2 regions of the Bacillus sp. KNSH39 genome follow, and region 2 is predicted to be linked to the other one. Evidence: a T-box and tRNA genes for the amino acid it is inferred to sense, from the RefSeq annotation. Region 2 holds a T-box; the other holds one or more tRNA genes.
The links. The T-box of region 2 lies ahead of asnS (asparagine--tRNA ligase). A T-box ahead of a tRNA ligase gene usually reads a tRNA of that ligase, here a tRNA-Asn.

Region 1 (3,756 bases), 1.2 Mb from region 2:
AGAAGGGGAAACTGACAGAAGAGCTACGACAGCAAATTGTTAAAGCTACAAAGTTGCAAGAAGTAGAAGATCTATATCGTCCATATAAAGAGAAAAGAAGAACGAAAGCGACAGTTGCTAAAGAAAAAGGATTAGAACCATTAGCTGAATGGTTATTGTTATATAAGAAAGAAGATCCGGCTAAAAAGGCAGTGGAATTTATTAATGTAGAGAAAGAAGTGCAATCTGCAGAAGAAGCTTTACAAGGTGCACAAGACATTATTGCAGAAATGGTTTCAGATGAAGCTGCGTATCGTAGTTGGATTCGAAATGTTACTTTTAGAAAAGGTGTTATGTCTTCTTCCGTGAAAGATGAAGAAAAAGATGAAAAGAATATATATGAAATGTATTACAGTTATGAAGAACCATTGCAAAAAGTAGTACCACATCGTGTATTAGCAATGAATCGTGGCGAGAAAGAAGATATATTGAGAGTTGCTGTTGTTCCGCCAGTAGATGAGATAGTAACCTTCTTAAATAAGAAAGTAATTCGTGATAACGATTCGAAAAGTGCACATTATGTACAATTAGCGATTGAAGATGGTTATAAACGATTAATTCAATCTTCAATCGAAAGAGAGATTCGTAAAGAATTAACAGAAACAGCTGAAGAACAAGCAATACATATTTTCTCTGAGAACTTACGTAACTTATTATTACAACCTCCGATGAAAGGGAAAGTCGTGCTAGCGGTAGATCCGGCATATAGAACTGGTTGTAAATTGTCTGTAGTAGATGATACGGGGAAAGTACTACATATCGATGTTATTTATCCGCATCCACCTGTTCGTAAATATGATGATGCAAAAACGAAAGTTCTTTCTATTATAGATAAATATCAAGTTGAAATGATTGCAATTGGTAATGGGACAGCATCTAGAGAAACAGAAGAGTTTATAGTAGATGTATTACAAAGTGTGAATCGAGATGTCTTTTATATTATTGTAAATGAAGCGGGTGCTAGTGTATATTCAGCTTCTGATTTAGCCCGTGAGGAATTCCCAAATTTACAAGTTGAAGAGAGAAGTGCCGTTTCTATTGGGAGACGTCTGCAAGATCCACTTGCTGAACTTGTGAAAATTGATCCTAAATCAGTTGGGGTTGGACAATACCAACATGATGTATCTCAAAAGAGACTGAATGAGTCATTAACATTTGTAGTAGAAACAGCTGTTAACCAAGTTGGGGTTAATGTAAATACGGCTTCGGTTGCATTGTTACAATATGTTTCAGGTTTATCGAAAACTGTTGCGAAAAATATTGTAGCAAAGAGAGAAGAAGATGGGAAATTCACGAAGCGCACGGAATTAAAGAAAATCCCACGTTTAGGTGCAAAGACTTATGAACAATGTATAGGTTTCTTACGTATACTAGAAGGAGCGAATCCATTAGATCGAACAGGTATTCATCCAGAGCAATATAAAAATGTTGAATTGTTATTGAAGAGTCTAGGGTTATCGATAGATGACGTAGGACAACCGCAATTACAAAAGAGATTGGAAGAAGTAGAGATTTCTAAGTTATCTCAAGAAACAGGAGTTGGGGAGCCGACGTTAGTTGATATTATAGATGCGCTTATTAGTCCTGAACGAGATATGAGGGATGAGTTGCCTAAACCACTTTTGAAAAAAGGGATTTTGAAATTAGAAGATTTAAAACGTGGTATGGAACTAGAAGGAACAGTTCGTAACGTTGTTGATTTTGGTGCTTTTGTTGATGTTGGTGTAAAGCAAGATGGTTTAGTACATATTTCTAAACTTAGCAAACAGTTTGTAAAGCATCCGTTAGATGTTGTATCAGTAGGGCAAATTGTAAAAGTATGGGTAGATGATATTGATACAAAAAAAGGACGCGTTGCACTATCTATGTTGCCGATTGAATAGTAAGAGAAGAGAGCAGATGAAACTGCTCTTTTTTTATGAAATAAAAAGTGTAATGGATTATGAGCTTTGATGTATTTTGCTATAATAAAACCAGCATTCATTTAATAACTTAATTTGATACCGGTTTTTTTCGAAATATGCACGTTGCATTTGTTTTTTTAGCCACGTAGGCATAGGAATCCCTCCTTGTTTAATCCTGCTCTCAAAAATCTAAAATGCTATTGATGAGAGGTTGGTGAGTGGATTTCTATTCATGTTTTGTTTTTAGAAACCACGCTTCTTACATGAGGATGGGTATATGTACTATTTAATATATGTATAAGAAGGGAGAAAAGTGTAAAAATATTTTTTTGTTTAGGAGGAATGAGAGTGGATGAGCAAGAAATTCAGCGACTAGTGGAAGAAGTGTCACTACAATACTTTGAGATGCCGTTCTTACATAAAGCGGTGTTTAATAATAGATTACGTACAACTGGTGGGCGTTATTTATTGAAGAGTCATAATATCGAACTGAATTATCGATATTACGAATTGTATGGTGAAGAAGAGTTAGTCGAGATTATTAAACATGAGCTTTGTCATTATCACTTACATATTGCAGGAAGAGGGTATAAGCACAGGGACAGGGATTTTCGTGAGTTGTTAAAGAAAGTTGATGCACCACGTTTTTGTAAACGAATGATTAATGAAGAGAAGGAAAAAAAGATTTATAAGTATGAATGTATGGAGTGTTCACTTCAATATGTAAGAAGGCGTCAAATAAATATAAAAAGATATGTCTGTGGAAAGTGTAAAGGGAAACTCAAACCGATATCGAAAACATCTTGACAGTAAAAACGCAATCCAGTATATTATAAACATGTCACGTTTGAACAAGATGTTGTTAAAAACTTCTTGACTTACAGAGACAATTTTTATAAGATACAAATTGTCTTCATTATTCCGCAGTAGCTCAGTGGTAGAGCTATCGGCTGTTAACCGATCGGTCGTAGGTTCGAGTCCTACCTGCGGAGCCATACAGAGAAGTACCCAAGTGGCTCAAGGGGCTCCCCTGCTAAGGGAGTAGATCGCTAACGCGGTGCGAGGGTTCGAATCCCTTCTTCTCTGCCATACATATTGGCCCGTTGGTCAAGTGGTTAAGACACCGCCCTTTCACGGCGGTAACACGGGTTCGAATCCCGTACGGGTCACCACTTCGGAGGATTAGCTCAGCTGGGAGAGCACCTGCCTTACAAGCAGGGGGTCGGCGGTTCGATCCCGTCATCCTCCACCATATAATTTTATATGAATAGTATTGTCGCGGGGTGGAGCAGCACGGTAGCTCGTCGGGCTCATAACCCGAAGGTCGCAGGTTCAAATCCTGTCCCCGCAACCAAATGGTCCCGTGGTGTAGTGGTTAACATGCCTGCCTGTCACGCAGGAGATCGCCGGTTCGACCCCGGTCGGGACCGCCATTTTAACTTCTGCTATATAGCAGTTGTTTTTTATTGGACATTATGTTACAATAACATTTGTCTTTGAAAAGAAGATAATTATTTCGATGGGCTATAGCCAAGCGGTAAGGCAACGGACTTTGACTCCGTCATGCGCTGGTTCGAATCCAGCTAGCCCAGCCATTTACGAGCCATTAGCTCAGTTGGTAGAGCATCTGACTTTTAATCAGAGGGTCGAAGGTTCGAGTCCTTCATGGCTCACTTTTGTTTTTTCCGCGCGGTCGTGGCGGAACGGCAGACGCGCTAGGTTGAGGGCCTAGTGGGGGAAACCCCGTGGAGGTTCAAGTCCTCTCGGCCGCATCAAAAAAATCTTAAAAAAGTGCTTGCATTTGAAAATGTAG
Region 2 (11,875 bases):
TCCAGTCACGCTCTGCGTTCTTCTGGCTTTCTTCTAACTTCGCAATCATATTTTCAATTTTATTCGTATCTGTACTAATGTGATTGCGTGCTTGCTCAATAACGCGATCAGATAATCCAAGACGTTTCGAAATTTCAAAGGCATTACTACGTCCTGGTACACCGATTAATAATTTATAAGTTGGACTTAATGTATTTACATCAAACTCAACACTCGCATTAATAACTTGCTCACGGTTATATCCGTATGCTTTTAATTCTGGATAATGCGTCGTTGCAACAACGCGAGCACCGCGATTACATACTTCATCTAAAATTGAAATGGCAAGTGCAGCCCCTTCTTGCGGGTCTGTTCCAGCACCTAATTCATCGAATAAAACTAAGCTTTCAAAATCAGCTTTTTCTAAAATATCAACGATGTTCACCATATGTGAGGAGAACGTACTTAAACTCTGTTCAATCGATTGCTCATCACCGATATCAGCAAAGATATTTTTGAATACACAAATCTCTGACTCATCCATTACTGGAATGTGAAGGCCAGATTGCGCCATTAACACACAAATACCAACTGTTTTCAGCGTAACTGTTTTACCACCTGTATTCGGTCCTGTAATAACAATTGTCGTGAAATCTTTACCTAACATAATGTTATTTGGCACGATTATTTCTGGATCGATAAGCGGATGGCGAGCTTGTCTTAAGTCCATGTAACGCTCGTTATTTACAATCGGCTTTGTCGCTTTAATTCGCTTCGCATAAAAAGCTTTCGCAAAGATGAAATCAAGATTTGCAACTACTTCTACGTTTGATAAAACGATATCCGCTTCTACTGCCACTTCTTCTGTTAACATTAATAAGATGCGTTCGATTTCTTGTTTTTCTTTCACACGTGCTTCTTGCAGTGCATTATTTAATTCTACAATGACTTGTGGCTCAATAAATAACGTTTGTCCAGAAGCCGATTGATCGTGAACAATACCACCATATACGCCGCGATATTCTTGTTTTACTGGGATTACGTAACGTTCGTTACGAATCGTTACAATCGAATCAGACAGCATCTTTTGCGCGTTTGAAGAGCGCGTCATATTTTCTAACTTTTCACGAATACGACTTTCCGCAGTACGAATTTGAGTACGAATACCACGCAGTTTATCACTTGCGCTATCGACTACTTCACCGCCGTCACCGATGCAATTTGTAATTTTCTTTTCTAAATCATATAAAGATACAATTTGAGCGACGTGAGTTTCTAAAATCGGAAGCTCGACACCGTTATCAGCCATATCTTCAATGAAGCGTTTCATATTACGACTACCATACATCGTATTTGCAATATCAAGTAATTCATTTGGACTTAACATACTCCCAATTTTTGCACGCTTCACATTTGAGCGAATATCCGTAATACCACCTAATGGTGCACTACCTTTTAAACGAATAACTTTCGCTGCTTCATCCGTTGTATCTTGCATTTCTACAATTTCTTCAAAATCAGTGCTCGGCACTAAATGCTTCACTTTGTCACGACCAAGTGAAGATGCTGTATGTTCAAGTAATTGTTCTTTTACTTTATTGTATTCTAATACACGCAACGTTCTTTCTAACATGTTGCAGGTCCCCCTTGTATTACTTATTACGTTTAATATAGTCTAATAAACGTTCAATATCCCACGTGTTAATCACGTTATCTTTTTGAATCCAACCTTTACGTGCTGCTGCTACACCTGTTTCCATATCTTCTAACATTTCAAGCGTATGAGCATCCGTATTAATCGCTACTTTCACACCAGCATCTTGTGCTTGTTTTAATAATTTCGCGCTTAAATCTAGACGGTTCGGATTCGCATTTAATTCTAAAACTGTATTTGTCTCTTTTGCTAGTTCAATTAATAAATCTGTATCTACATCATAACCCTCACGACGCCCGAGAAGACGTCCTGTAGGATGGGCAATCATTGTGACATGTTTATTCTCAAGTGCAGTACGTAGACGCTTCATAATCGTTTCACGGTCTTGTGAGAAGCTAGAGTGAATCGCTCCAATGACATAATCTAATTCTGCTAATACTTCATCATCAAAATCAAGCGAGGCATCTGGTAAAATGTCCATTTCAATTCCGCGTAAAATTGTAATGTCTGGATACTTTTCATTCATACGTTCAATTTCTTTCGCTTGCTCACGAAGACGCTCTTTCGTTAAACCGTTCGCCACTTTTAAGTATTGCGAGTGATCAGTAATCGCCATAAACTTATATCCACGAGCACGGCACGCTTGTACCATTTCTTCAATAGAAAAAGCACCGTCACTCCAAGTTGTATGCATATGTAAATCACCTTGTATATCGGAAAACTGAATTAAGTTCGGATACTCTTTAATTAATTCAATTTCTTTTCCATCTTCACGCACTTCTGGCGGAATAAATGGCAAACCGAAATGAGCAAAGAAGTCTTCTTCAGTCTCAAATGTTTTCACTTCACCTGTTTCCAAGTTCTCTACACCGTACTCACTAATTTTCTCGCCTTTATCTTTTGCGATTTGACGCATTTTTACGTTATGATCTTTTGATCCTGTGAAATGGTGAAGAGTTGTAATAAACTCTTCTGGTTTTACTAAACGGAAATCAATTGAAATATCATATTCATATTGAAGACGGACAGAAACTTTTGTATCTCCACTTGCTATTACTTCAATCATATTATCAAATTGTAGTAAATGCTCACGTACCGCTGCTGGTTCTGTTGTTGCAATGATAAAATCTAAATCTTTCACTGTTTCACGAACACGGCGCAAACTACCAGCGCGAGAGAAACGAATTACTTCAGCAATATTCGACAATTTCTCCTCTATTTCCCCGGCAATAGGCAATACCATCGCAATTGGTAAACGCTCTGGACGAGAGCCTACTTGATCGATTGCTTCTAATATTTTCTCTTCTGTCTTCTTACCGAAACCTGCTAAAGCTTGTACTTTATTTTCCTCACAAACAGCTTTTAGCGATTCCATATCAACAACACCAAGTTCTTTGTATAACTTAGCTACCTTCTTACCACCAAGACCTGGTAGTTTTAATAACGGCAATAAGCTACTTGGTACTTCTTTTTCAAGTTCTTGTAATACTTCAGATGTTCCCGATTCTATATATTCTTGAATAACTGCTGCTGTTCCTTTTCCGATGCCCGGAATCTTCGTGAAATCTTCAATCTCAGAAAGACTACGATCATCACTTTCTAATGCTGCTGCCGCTTTACGAAATGCAGATATTTTAAATGGATTCGCGCCCTTTAATTCCATAAAAAGCCCGATTGTCTCTAATAATTTGATAACTTGTTTTTTATTTACTTTCATCATTGCCCCGCCTTTCTTTCATAGAAAAAAACTTCTCTTTCCGAAAAAAGAGAAGTTATACTCTGCTACCTGTCTGCCATAGCTCCTTCACCTTTTCAGATAGAATCGGTGTATCGTCTACAATTATTTTGCTAATTGATGATTTTTGTAATGGTGTTTGTACTTGTTCAATCGGAAGAATGTTTCCAATGATAATTAAGACAAACAAAATAATATATACTTCTAAAAATCCGAGGATTGCCCCCGCAAACGCATTTACTTGCTTTAAAACCGGTATTTCTGCAAACATATTTAACAAATTACCAAGTAATGAAAGTGCAATTTTAGTAATAATAAACAATATGATAAACGCAAGCGCTTGATAAAATACTGTCTCAATATTATTTGCATCAATCCATTCTGGAACAGATACGTTTTTATCAAATGGATACGGAATAAATTTCGCAAGTGCTGGCGCTAAATCTTTACAGTACCAGTATGCAACAAGGTATGCGATAATAAAGCTTGTTAACTTTACAAGTTGCAGAATAAACCCTCTGCGTAAGCCGAGGAAAAATCCCATAACAAGCAGTAAAATGATAATAATATCAATCATGTTATTCCATTCCTTTTTTTGTCATACTTTCTTTCAATTTCTCATGTTCTTCTTTTAATTTTATGTAATCGTGTATGACGTTTACCGCCGTCAATACCGCTAGTCTACTCGTGTCAAGCGAAGGATTCTTGGCATTGAGTTCGCGCATTTTATCATCCACAATCGCTGCTACCATGCGGATATGACTTGTACTTTCATCGCCAACAACTGAATATTGCTGACCATAGATTTCTACATTAATTCGACTTTTCTTTCCCTTTTGTTGTGACAACTCACCGGCCTCCAATCACGTACAGAATCCTAAAGTTTATCATACCATGAACCTTCATAATATGGAAACAGAAAGAACAATCCGATATGATAAAAATAACAATATAAAAAAAGGGGCGACCATTATGTCAAATTCTATCGTAATTCAAACAAATTCTACAGTAATTGAAGACATGAAACAACAATATAAACATTCGCTTAGCCCGAAAACTCCGCAAGGCGGGATCTTCATGGCAAAGGTACCATCTTGCACGATTACAGCGTATAAATCTGGAAAAGTAATGTTCCAAGGAGGCCGCGCTGAAGCAGAAGCTTCTCGTTGGCAAACTGTCTCTCAAACACCGAAAACAGCTGTAAAAAAATCTGTCGATTCACACCGTTATGCACCGCCTGCTTCCATCGGTACAATGTCTATCGTAGGGTCAGATGAAGTGGGTACTGGTGATTTCTTCGGGCCGATGACAGTCGTTGCTGTATATGTGGATGCGAAGCAAATTCCACTACTAAAAGAACTTGGTGTAAAAGACTCTAAAAACTTAAATGACGAACAAATTACTGCCATTGCGAAACAACTTCTTCACGTTGTTCCTTACAGCTCTCTCGTTCTTCATAACGAAAAATATAACGAGCTATTTGATAAAGGAAACAACCAAGGTAAGTTAAAAGCTTTACTACACAATAAAGCTATTACAAACTTATTAGCTAAAATGGCACCTACAAAACCTGAAGGCGTCTTAATCGATCAATTCACACAACCTGATACATACTATAAATATTTAGCAAAACAAAAACAGGTACAACGTGAAAATGTTTACTTCGCAACGAAAGGCGAAAGCGTCCATTTAGCAGTAGCCGCCGCCTCCATTTTAGCTCGTTACTCATTCGTAAAACAATTTAACGAACTAAGCAAAAAAGCTGGTATGCCCCTTCCAAAAGGTGCAGGTAAACAAGTTGATATCGCCGCCGCTAAATTAATTCAAAAGCTTGGTAAAGAACGATTACCTGAGTTTGTGAAACTGCATTTCGCTAATACGGAGAAGGCGCTTCGCTTATTAAGATAGTATCGACAAAAACAGGAGCCTACAAACTCCTGTTTTTTGTTTCATGTGTTCTCGATTCAATGTAATTGCATTTACTATTTTCCTCTTCTAACTATATCGCTAAATTAACTCATTTTTAGTAATTCCCCTATAAAAAAGGAGAGCCGCCAAGACTCTCCCTTTTTTATATTAGCTTCGTTTCTGCTTCTTATTTGATGAAGATACTTTATGAGAACCCGTTTCATGTGTTGTTGTCCCTTGTCCTTCCACTTCTGGAGAACCTAGGATTGATCTTGAATGGTCTTTTTTCACTTTTTTACTCATTGCACTCACCCCCAAGGTTACTTTTTACTTAAGGGTAAAAAACTATTCAACATAATAATCTGAACATATACTCGCTACTCTTTTACTCTCGTGTTTGGTTTTCGCTTATGTCCCATAGCCGCTTTGCTGCATCCTTATCCAAGGCAGCTTCAGACATTTCCCCTACTTGTTTATCGGCATAGTAATAACCACTCTGATTAGTAAATCCAGTTGATTCTGCTAGCCATACTAAAGTTTCAGCACCTTTCTCCGGCGTACGGGAGAAAGGTTTCATTGCTGCCATAGTTAAGCGAGCAGCTAGACCATTATCCTGGTTAAAATTTGTATTCACTAGCCCCGGGTCAAAGCTATAAGCACTAACACCCGTTCCCTCCAATCGCTGTGCCAATTCAGAGGTGAATAAAATGTTAGCTAGTTTTGTTTGTGCATAACGCATTGTAGGACCGCCCATGAACTTCTTAATACCGCGATACAGTTGTTCTGCATCTAGATCATCGAAATCAATTCCCTTTTTAGCCATTTTATGACCGTGAGATGCAGTGGTAATGACGCGAGCAGGAGCACTTTCTTTTAAACGCTCCAACAACAAATCTGTAAGTAAGAATGGACCTAAATGGTTTACCGCCCAGGTCATCTCCAAACCGTCCTCTGTAATTTGTCTTGTTTGAAATAAAGCACCCGCATTATTTACTAATATATCAATTCTCGGACATCTTTCTAAAATATCGGTAGCTACCTGGCGTATAGATTGTTGGGAAGACATATCAGCGAAAAATATATCTACCACTGCATTCCCATCCGTTATATTTTCAAGTTGAGTCATAACATCATTCGCTTTTGCTTCATTACGTGCAATGATTCCTAGCTTAGCACCGCTTTTTGCAAACATCTTAGCTGCCGCTAATCCAATACCACTTGTTGCACCAGTGATTACTATATACTTGTCACGCAATGTCCACTTTGTATGACTTGGAATTTCCCCCATTGTATAAAAACCCCTTCCCTATATAAATGTCGCATTCGTTTTACTTATATATGAAGTGGGAATTGAACTATGAACAACATCTTTTCTAGTCGTGAAATACTTTATAAAGTTCAGGTTGCAATTACAACCTTTCTCAATAAAAAAAGCGAGAGCAGTTGCTCTCGCTTTTTTTATATCTTAAAACTCAGAAGAACCTGGAGTTCTTGGGAATGGAATTACGTCACGGATGTTAGCCATGCCAGTGATGTACATTAGGAAGCGCTCGAAACCTAGACCGAATCCAGCGTGTTTTGTACCGCCGTATTTTCTAAGTTCTAAGTACCACCAGTAGTCCTCTTCGTTCATACCTAATTCTTTAATTCTGTCTACTAAAACGTCCATTCTTTCTTCACGTTGACTTCCGCCGATTAATTCGCCGATGCCAGGAACTAGAAGGTCAGTAGCAGCTACTGTTTTACCGTCTTCATTCAAACGCATGTAGAATGCTTTAATGTCTTTCGGATAGTCAGTTACGAATACAGGGCGTTTGAAGATTTCTTCTGATAAGTATCTTTCGTGCTCTGTTTGTAAGTCAATTCCCCATTCTACTGGGTATTTGAAGTCAGCACCTGATTCTTGAAGTACTTTAATTGCTTCTGTATAAGTGATGCGACCGAAGTCTGAGTTAATTACGTTGTTCATGCGCTCAAGAACTGTTTTATCAACGAAGCTGTTGAAGAATTCCATTTCTTCTGGTGCATGCTCTAATACGTATTTCATTGCATATTTCAGCATATCTTCTGTAAGGTTCATTACATCCCCTAGTTCCGCGAATGCAATCTCAGGCTCAACCATCCAGAACTCAGCAGCGTGGCGAGTTGTGTTTGAGTTTTCTGCACGGAATGTAGGTCCGAATGTGTATACATCACGGAATGCTAATGCATAAGCTTCAGCGTTCAGCTGTCCACTTACTGTTAAGTTTGTTTCTTTACCGAAGAAGTCTTTTGACTCATCAACTTTTCCGTCTTCACCTTTTGGTAGGTTATTTAAATCTTGCGTTGTTACGCGGAACATTTCGCCAGCACCTTCTGTATCACTACCAGTGATGATAGGTGTATGAACATGTACGAATCCACGCTCTTGGAAGAATTGGTGAATCGCAAATGCTGCGATAGAACGTACGCGGAACGTTGCAGAGAATGCATTTGTTCTTGGACGTAAGTGAGCGATTGTACGTAAGTATTCAAATGTATGACGTTTCTTTTGAAGTGGGTAATCAGAATCTGATAAGCCCTCGATATCAATTTTTTCTGCTTTAATTTCAAATGGTTGCTTCGCTCCAGGCGTTGCAATTACTTTACCTTCTACTTTAACTGAAGAGCTAAGTGGAAGTTTTGCAATTTCTTTGAAGTTCTCTAATTCTGTATCGAAAACGATTTGAACGCTTTTGAAGAAGCTACCGTCGTTTAATTCGATGAAACCAAATGCTTTTGAATCACGTAAGTTACGAATCCACCCTGATACTTGTACTGTTTGATCTGCATACTTTTCTGTATCTCTATACAGACTTTTTACTAATGTGTTTTCCATAGTGAAATTCTCCTTTGCTCATATATTTAAATACAAAAAAACCTTTCATCCATAAAGGGACGAAAGGTTAAACTTCGCGGTACCACCCAATTTGTCATAAAGACCAACTTTAACTCGTATGTAATACATACTTCCCGGTTTGTAACAGGCCGGATTCCCGTCTAAGTCTACTCTTGAATACAAGATTCAATTTCGGTTAGCAACTCCAAGGTGTTCTTCACATATACCGCCTCATCAGGCTCTCACCGTCCCTGACTCGCTTTGGATTATAGTATATACTACTTTTCCTTATCATCGTCTTTCATTTTGTTAAACTAAAATTAATGTACTACATTCGAGAGAAAGATGCAAGGTGTCGGAAAATATATGAGCGATTTTTGTAATATATCGACTTACCGACAGTGTCCGACAACTAACCCAATAAAAAAATTGCCGGAATATATCCGGCAATTTTCTAATTACTTACGTAACTCCGCACCGAATTTCTCTTCTACCGTTGTTAGTACACGGTTATGTGCTTCTGTTACTTCTTCGTCTGTTAATGTACGTTCTGCATCGAAGTAAGTCATAGAGAATGCAAGTGATTTCTTGCCTTCTTCCATTTTTTCACCTTCGTATAAGTCGAATAGTGTTACGTCTTTCAGAAGTTCTCCGCCAGCTTCAGCAATGACTTGCTTCATTTCACCAGCTTTTGTTTCTTTTGTTACTACAACAGCCATGTCACGTGTCATAGATGGGAAACGTGGAATTGCTGCGTAGTAAGTTTCTTCAGCGTCTGCACCGAATACTTTTACAAGAGATAATTCAAATACGAATGTATTTTTCACATCTAATTGTTTTTCTGCTTCTGGGTGCAATTGACCGATGAAACCAATTACTTCGCCATCTAATACGATGTCAGCTGTACGGCCTGGGTGCATACCTTCACGTTTTGCTGGTGCATATGTGATTTGGTTTGCAACGCCAAGTACGTCGAATAGTCCTTCTAGTACACCTTTCACAACGAAGAAGTCTACTACTTTCTTCTCACCTTGCCATGCATGGTGAAGAGCAAGACCTGTCATAACACCTGCAAGATGTTGTTCTTCTTTCGGAAGTTCTCCTTCTTCTGTCGGTAAGAAGATAGAACCTACTTCGTATAAAGCAACGCTGTCGTTTTTACGAGCGACATTGTATGAAACTGCTTCTAGTAATTGCGGTACTAAGCTTAAACGAAGTTGGCTACGTTCTTCACTCATTGGAAGTGCAAGACCTACAGGCGCCTTTTCATTTGGCTCAACCATATATTGTTTCGCTTTATCAGCGCTTGTTAATGAATATGTGATTGCTTCATATAAACCAGCACCCTCTAAGAAGCGGCGTACTTTACGACGTTTCGTTTGTGCTGATGTTAATTTACCACGAGTCATCGTTCCAGAAGGTAATGTAACTGGAATGTGGTCATAACCATATAGACGGCCCACTTCTTCTACTAAGTCTTCTGAAATTGTAATATCAGGACGACGTGCTGGTACATTCACGTGGAATGTTCCTTCTACTTCTGTGAATGGGAATTTCAAGTTTGTGAACATTGTACCCATTTCACTCGCAGAAATATTTGTACCTAATACACGGTTTACTTTTTCAGCAGTAACAGATACTGTACGCTCTTGTACTTGTAAGTTGTCAGCTTCTACTACACCTTCAAGTGCTTCACCGCCAGCATATTTCGCCATTAAAGCAGCTGCGTGTTGAATTGCTTCAAATGTACGTGTTGGGTCGATTCCTTTTTCGAAACGTGCACTTGATTCACTACGAAGACCTAAGTCTTTTGATGTACGACGTACTGTTTGACCTGCAAAGTATGCAGACTCAATTAGAACGTTTACTGTCTCATTTGTAACTTCAGAATCCGCCCCGCCCATTACACCAGCAACAGCTAAAGCTTTCGTGCCGTTTGTAATTACAAGGTGGTGGCTTTGTAATGTACGCTCTTGATCATCTAACGTTTCAATTTTTTCGCCTTCTTTTGCAAGACGAACAACGATTTCTTTTGAACCTAATTTATCGTAATCGAATGCATGTAACGGTTGACCGTATTCCATTAAAATGTAGTTTGTAATATCAACTACGTTGCTAATTGGACGAATGCCAGCTGCCATAAGACGAGTTTGCATCCACATTGGTGATGGACCAATCTTTACGTTTTTAACCATTTTTGCAATGTATAATGGGTTTTCTTCTTTCGCTTCTACACTTACAGAAATATAATCAGAAGTTTTTTCTGCTGTTTCTTGTAAGTCGATAGCTGGAAGTTTTACTTCGCGGCCATAAATAGCAGCTACTTCGTAAGCAACACCTAACATGTTTAAGCAATCTGCACGGTTTGGTGTTAAGCCAAGCTCAAGTACTTCATCGTGTAAGTTTAAAATTTCAAGTGCATCTGCACCAACTTCAGCGTCACTTGGGAAGATGAAGATACCATCTGCGTATTCTTTTGAAACTAACTTTCCATCAATACCAAGCTCTTGAAGAGCACAAACCATACCGTGAGAAGCTTCACCGCGTAGTTTTGCTTTTTTGATTTTGAAGTTACCAGGAAGTACAGCTCCAACTTTTGCAACTGGTACTTTTAAACCTTTTGCAATGTTAGCAGCTCCACAAATAATTTGAACTGGCTCTTCTTCACCGATATCGATTAAGCATTTGCTTAATTTATCAGCTTCTGGGTGTTTTTCACATTCTAATACGTGACCAACTACAACACCTTTTACACCTTTATTTAATACTTCAACGCCTTCTACTTCAATACCACTTTTCGTGATTTTGTCTGCTAGTTCTTGTGCTGTTACATCTTTAATATCTACATACTCTTGTAACCAACGATATGATACGAACATACTTATCCTCTCCTTCCCTTACGCTCGTTTGAATTGTTGTAAGAAACGTACATCATTTGTATAGAAATGACGAATGTCATCTACTCCGTATTTCAACATTGCGATACGCTCTGCGCCCATACCGAATGCGAAACCTTGATATTCTTTTGAATCATAACCAGCCATTTCAAGTACGTTCGGGTGAACCATACCTGCGCCTAGAATTTCAATCCAGCCAGTTCCTTTACAAGTGCCGCAACCTTTGCCATGACACATCATACAAGAAATATCCATCTCTACAGATGGCTCTGTGAATGGGAAGAAACTTGGACGAAGACGGATTTCACGATCTTCACCGAACATCTTTTTCACGAATACTTGCAGTGTACCTTTTAAGTCACTCATACGAATGTTTTTATCAATTACAAGACCTTCAATTTGCATGAACTGATGTGAATGCGTCGCATCGTCGTCATCACGGCGATACACTTTACCAGGACAAATAATTTTAATTGGGCCTTTTTCTTTATTATTTTCCATCGTACGTGCTTGCACAGAAGATGTATGTGTACGTAGTAACGTTTCTTCTGTGATGTAGAATGTATCTTGCATATCACGCGCTGGGTGATCTTTCGGTAAGTTTAGTGCTTCGAAGTTGTAGTAGTCTTTTTCTACTTCTGTTCCTTCAGCTACTTCATAACCCATACCGATGAATACATCTTCAATTTGCTCAACAACAGCCGTTAACGGATGGTGACAACCTGTTTCAACAGGACGACCTGGCAATGTAACATCAATTGTTTCAGTAGCTAATTTCGCTTCAATTACTGCTTTTTCTAAGTTACTAATTTTGTCGTCTAGACGCGTTTGAATCGCTTCACGTA

Region 1: it encodes a tRNA-Asn, which carries the amino acid that the T-box ahead of asnS (asparagine--tRNA ligase) is inferred to sense. The anticodon was not compared.

What each region holds. Positions count from the first base shown of each region.
Region 1 is NZ_JBQXYO010000001.1:4,101,207-4,104,962, forward strand. Features, by position in the region: gene ACUL40_RS21055 (Tex family protein) at 1-1,922, shown strand, start outside; gene cmpA (cortex morphogenetic protein CmpA) at 1,980-2,096, opposite strand; gene ACUL40_RS21065 (SprT family protein) at 2,292-2,750, shown strand; tRNA gene ACUL40_RS21070 (tRNA-Asn) at 2,864-2,938, shown strand; tRNA gene ACUL40_RS21075 (tRNA-Ser) at 2,942-3,032, shown strand; tRNA gene ACUL40_RS21080 (tRNA-Glu) at 3,041-3,115, shown strand; tRNA gene ACUL40_RS21085 (tRNA-Val) at 3,120-3,195, shown strand; tRNA gene ACUL40_RS21090 (tRNA-Met) at 3,221-3,297, shown strand; tRNA gene ACUL40_RS21095 (tRNA-Asp) at 3,301-3,376, shown strand; tRNA gene ACUL40_RS21100 (tRNA-Gln) at 3,464-3,538, shown strand; tRNA gene ACUL40_RS21105 (tRNA-Lys) at 3,544-3,616, shown strand; tRNA gene ACUL40_RS21110 (tRNA-Leu) at 3,633-3,715, shown strand.
Region 2 is NZ_JBQXYO010000001.1:2,944,830-2,956,704, forward strand. Features, by position in the region: gene ACUL40_RS15020 (endonuclease MutS2) at 1-1,612, opposite strand, end outside; gene polX (DNA polymerase/3'-5' exonuclease PolX) at 1,632-3,350, opposite strand; gene ACUL40_RS15030 (CvpA family protein) at 3,406-3,945, opposite strand; gene zapA (cell division protein ZapA) at 3,947-4,216, opposite strand; gene rnhC (ribonuclease HIII) at 4,341-5,276, shown strand; gene ACUL40_RS15045 (YuzL family protein) at 5,445-5,579, opposite strand; gene ACUL40_RS15050 (SDR family oxidoreductase) at 5,662-6,564, opposite strand; gene asnS (asparagine--tRNA ligase) at 6,742-8,133, opposite strand; T-box leader at 8,186-8,437, opposite strand; gene pheT (phenylalanine--tRNA ligase subunit beta) at 8,592-11,012, opposite strand; gene pheS (phenylalanine--tRNA ligase subunit alpha) at 11,031-11,875, opposite strand, start outside.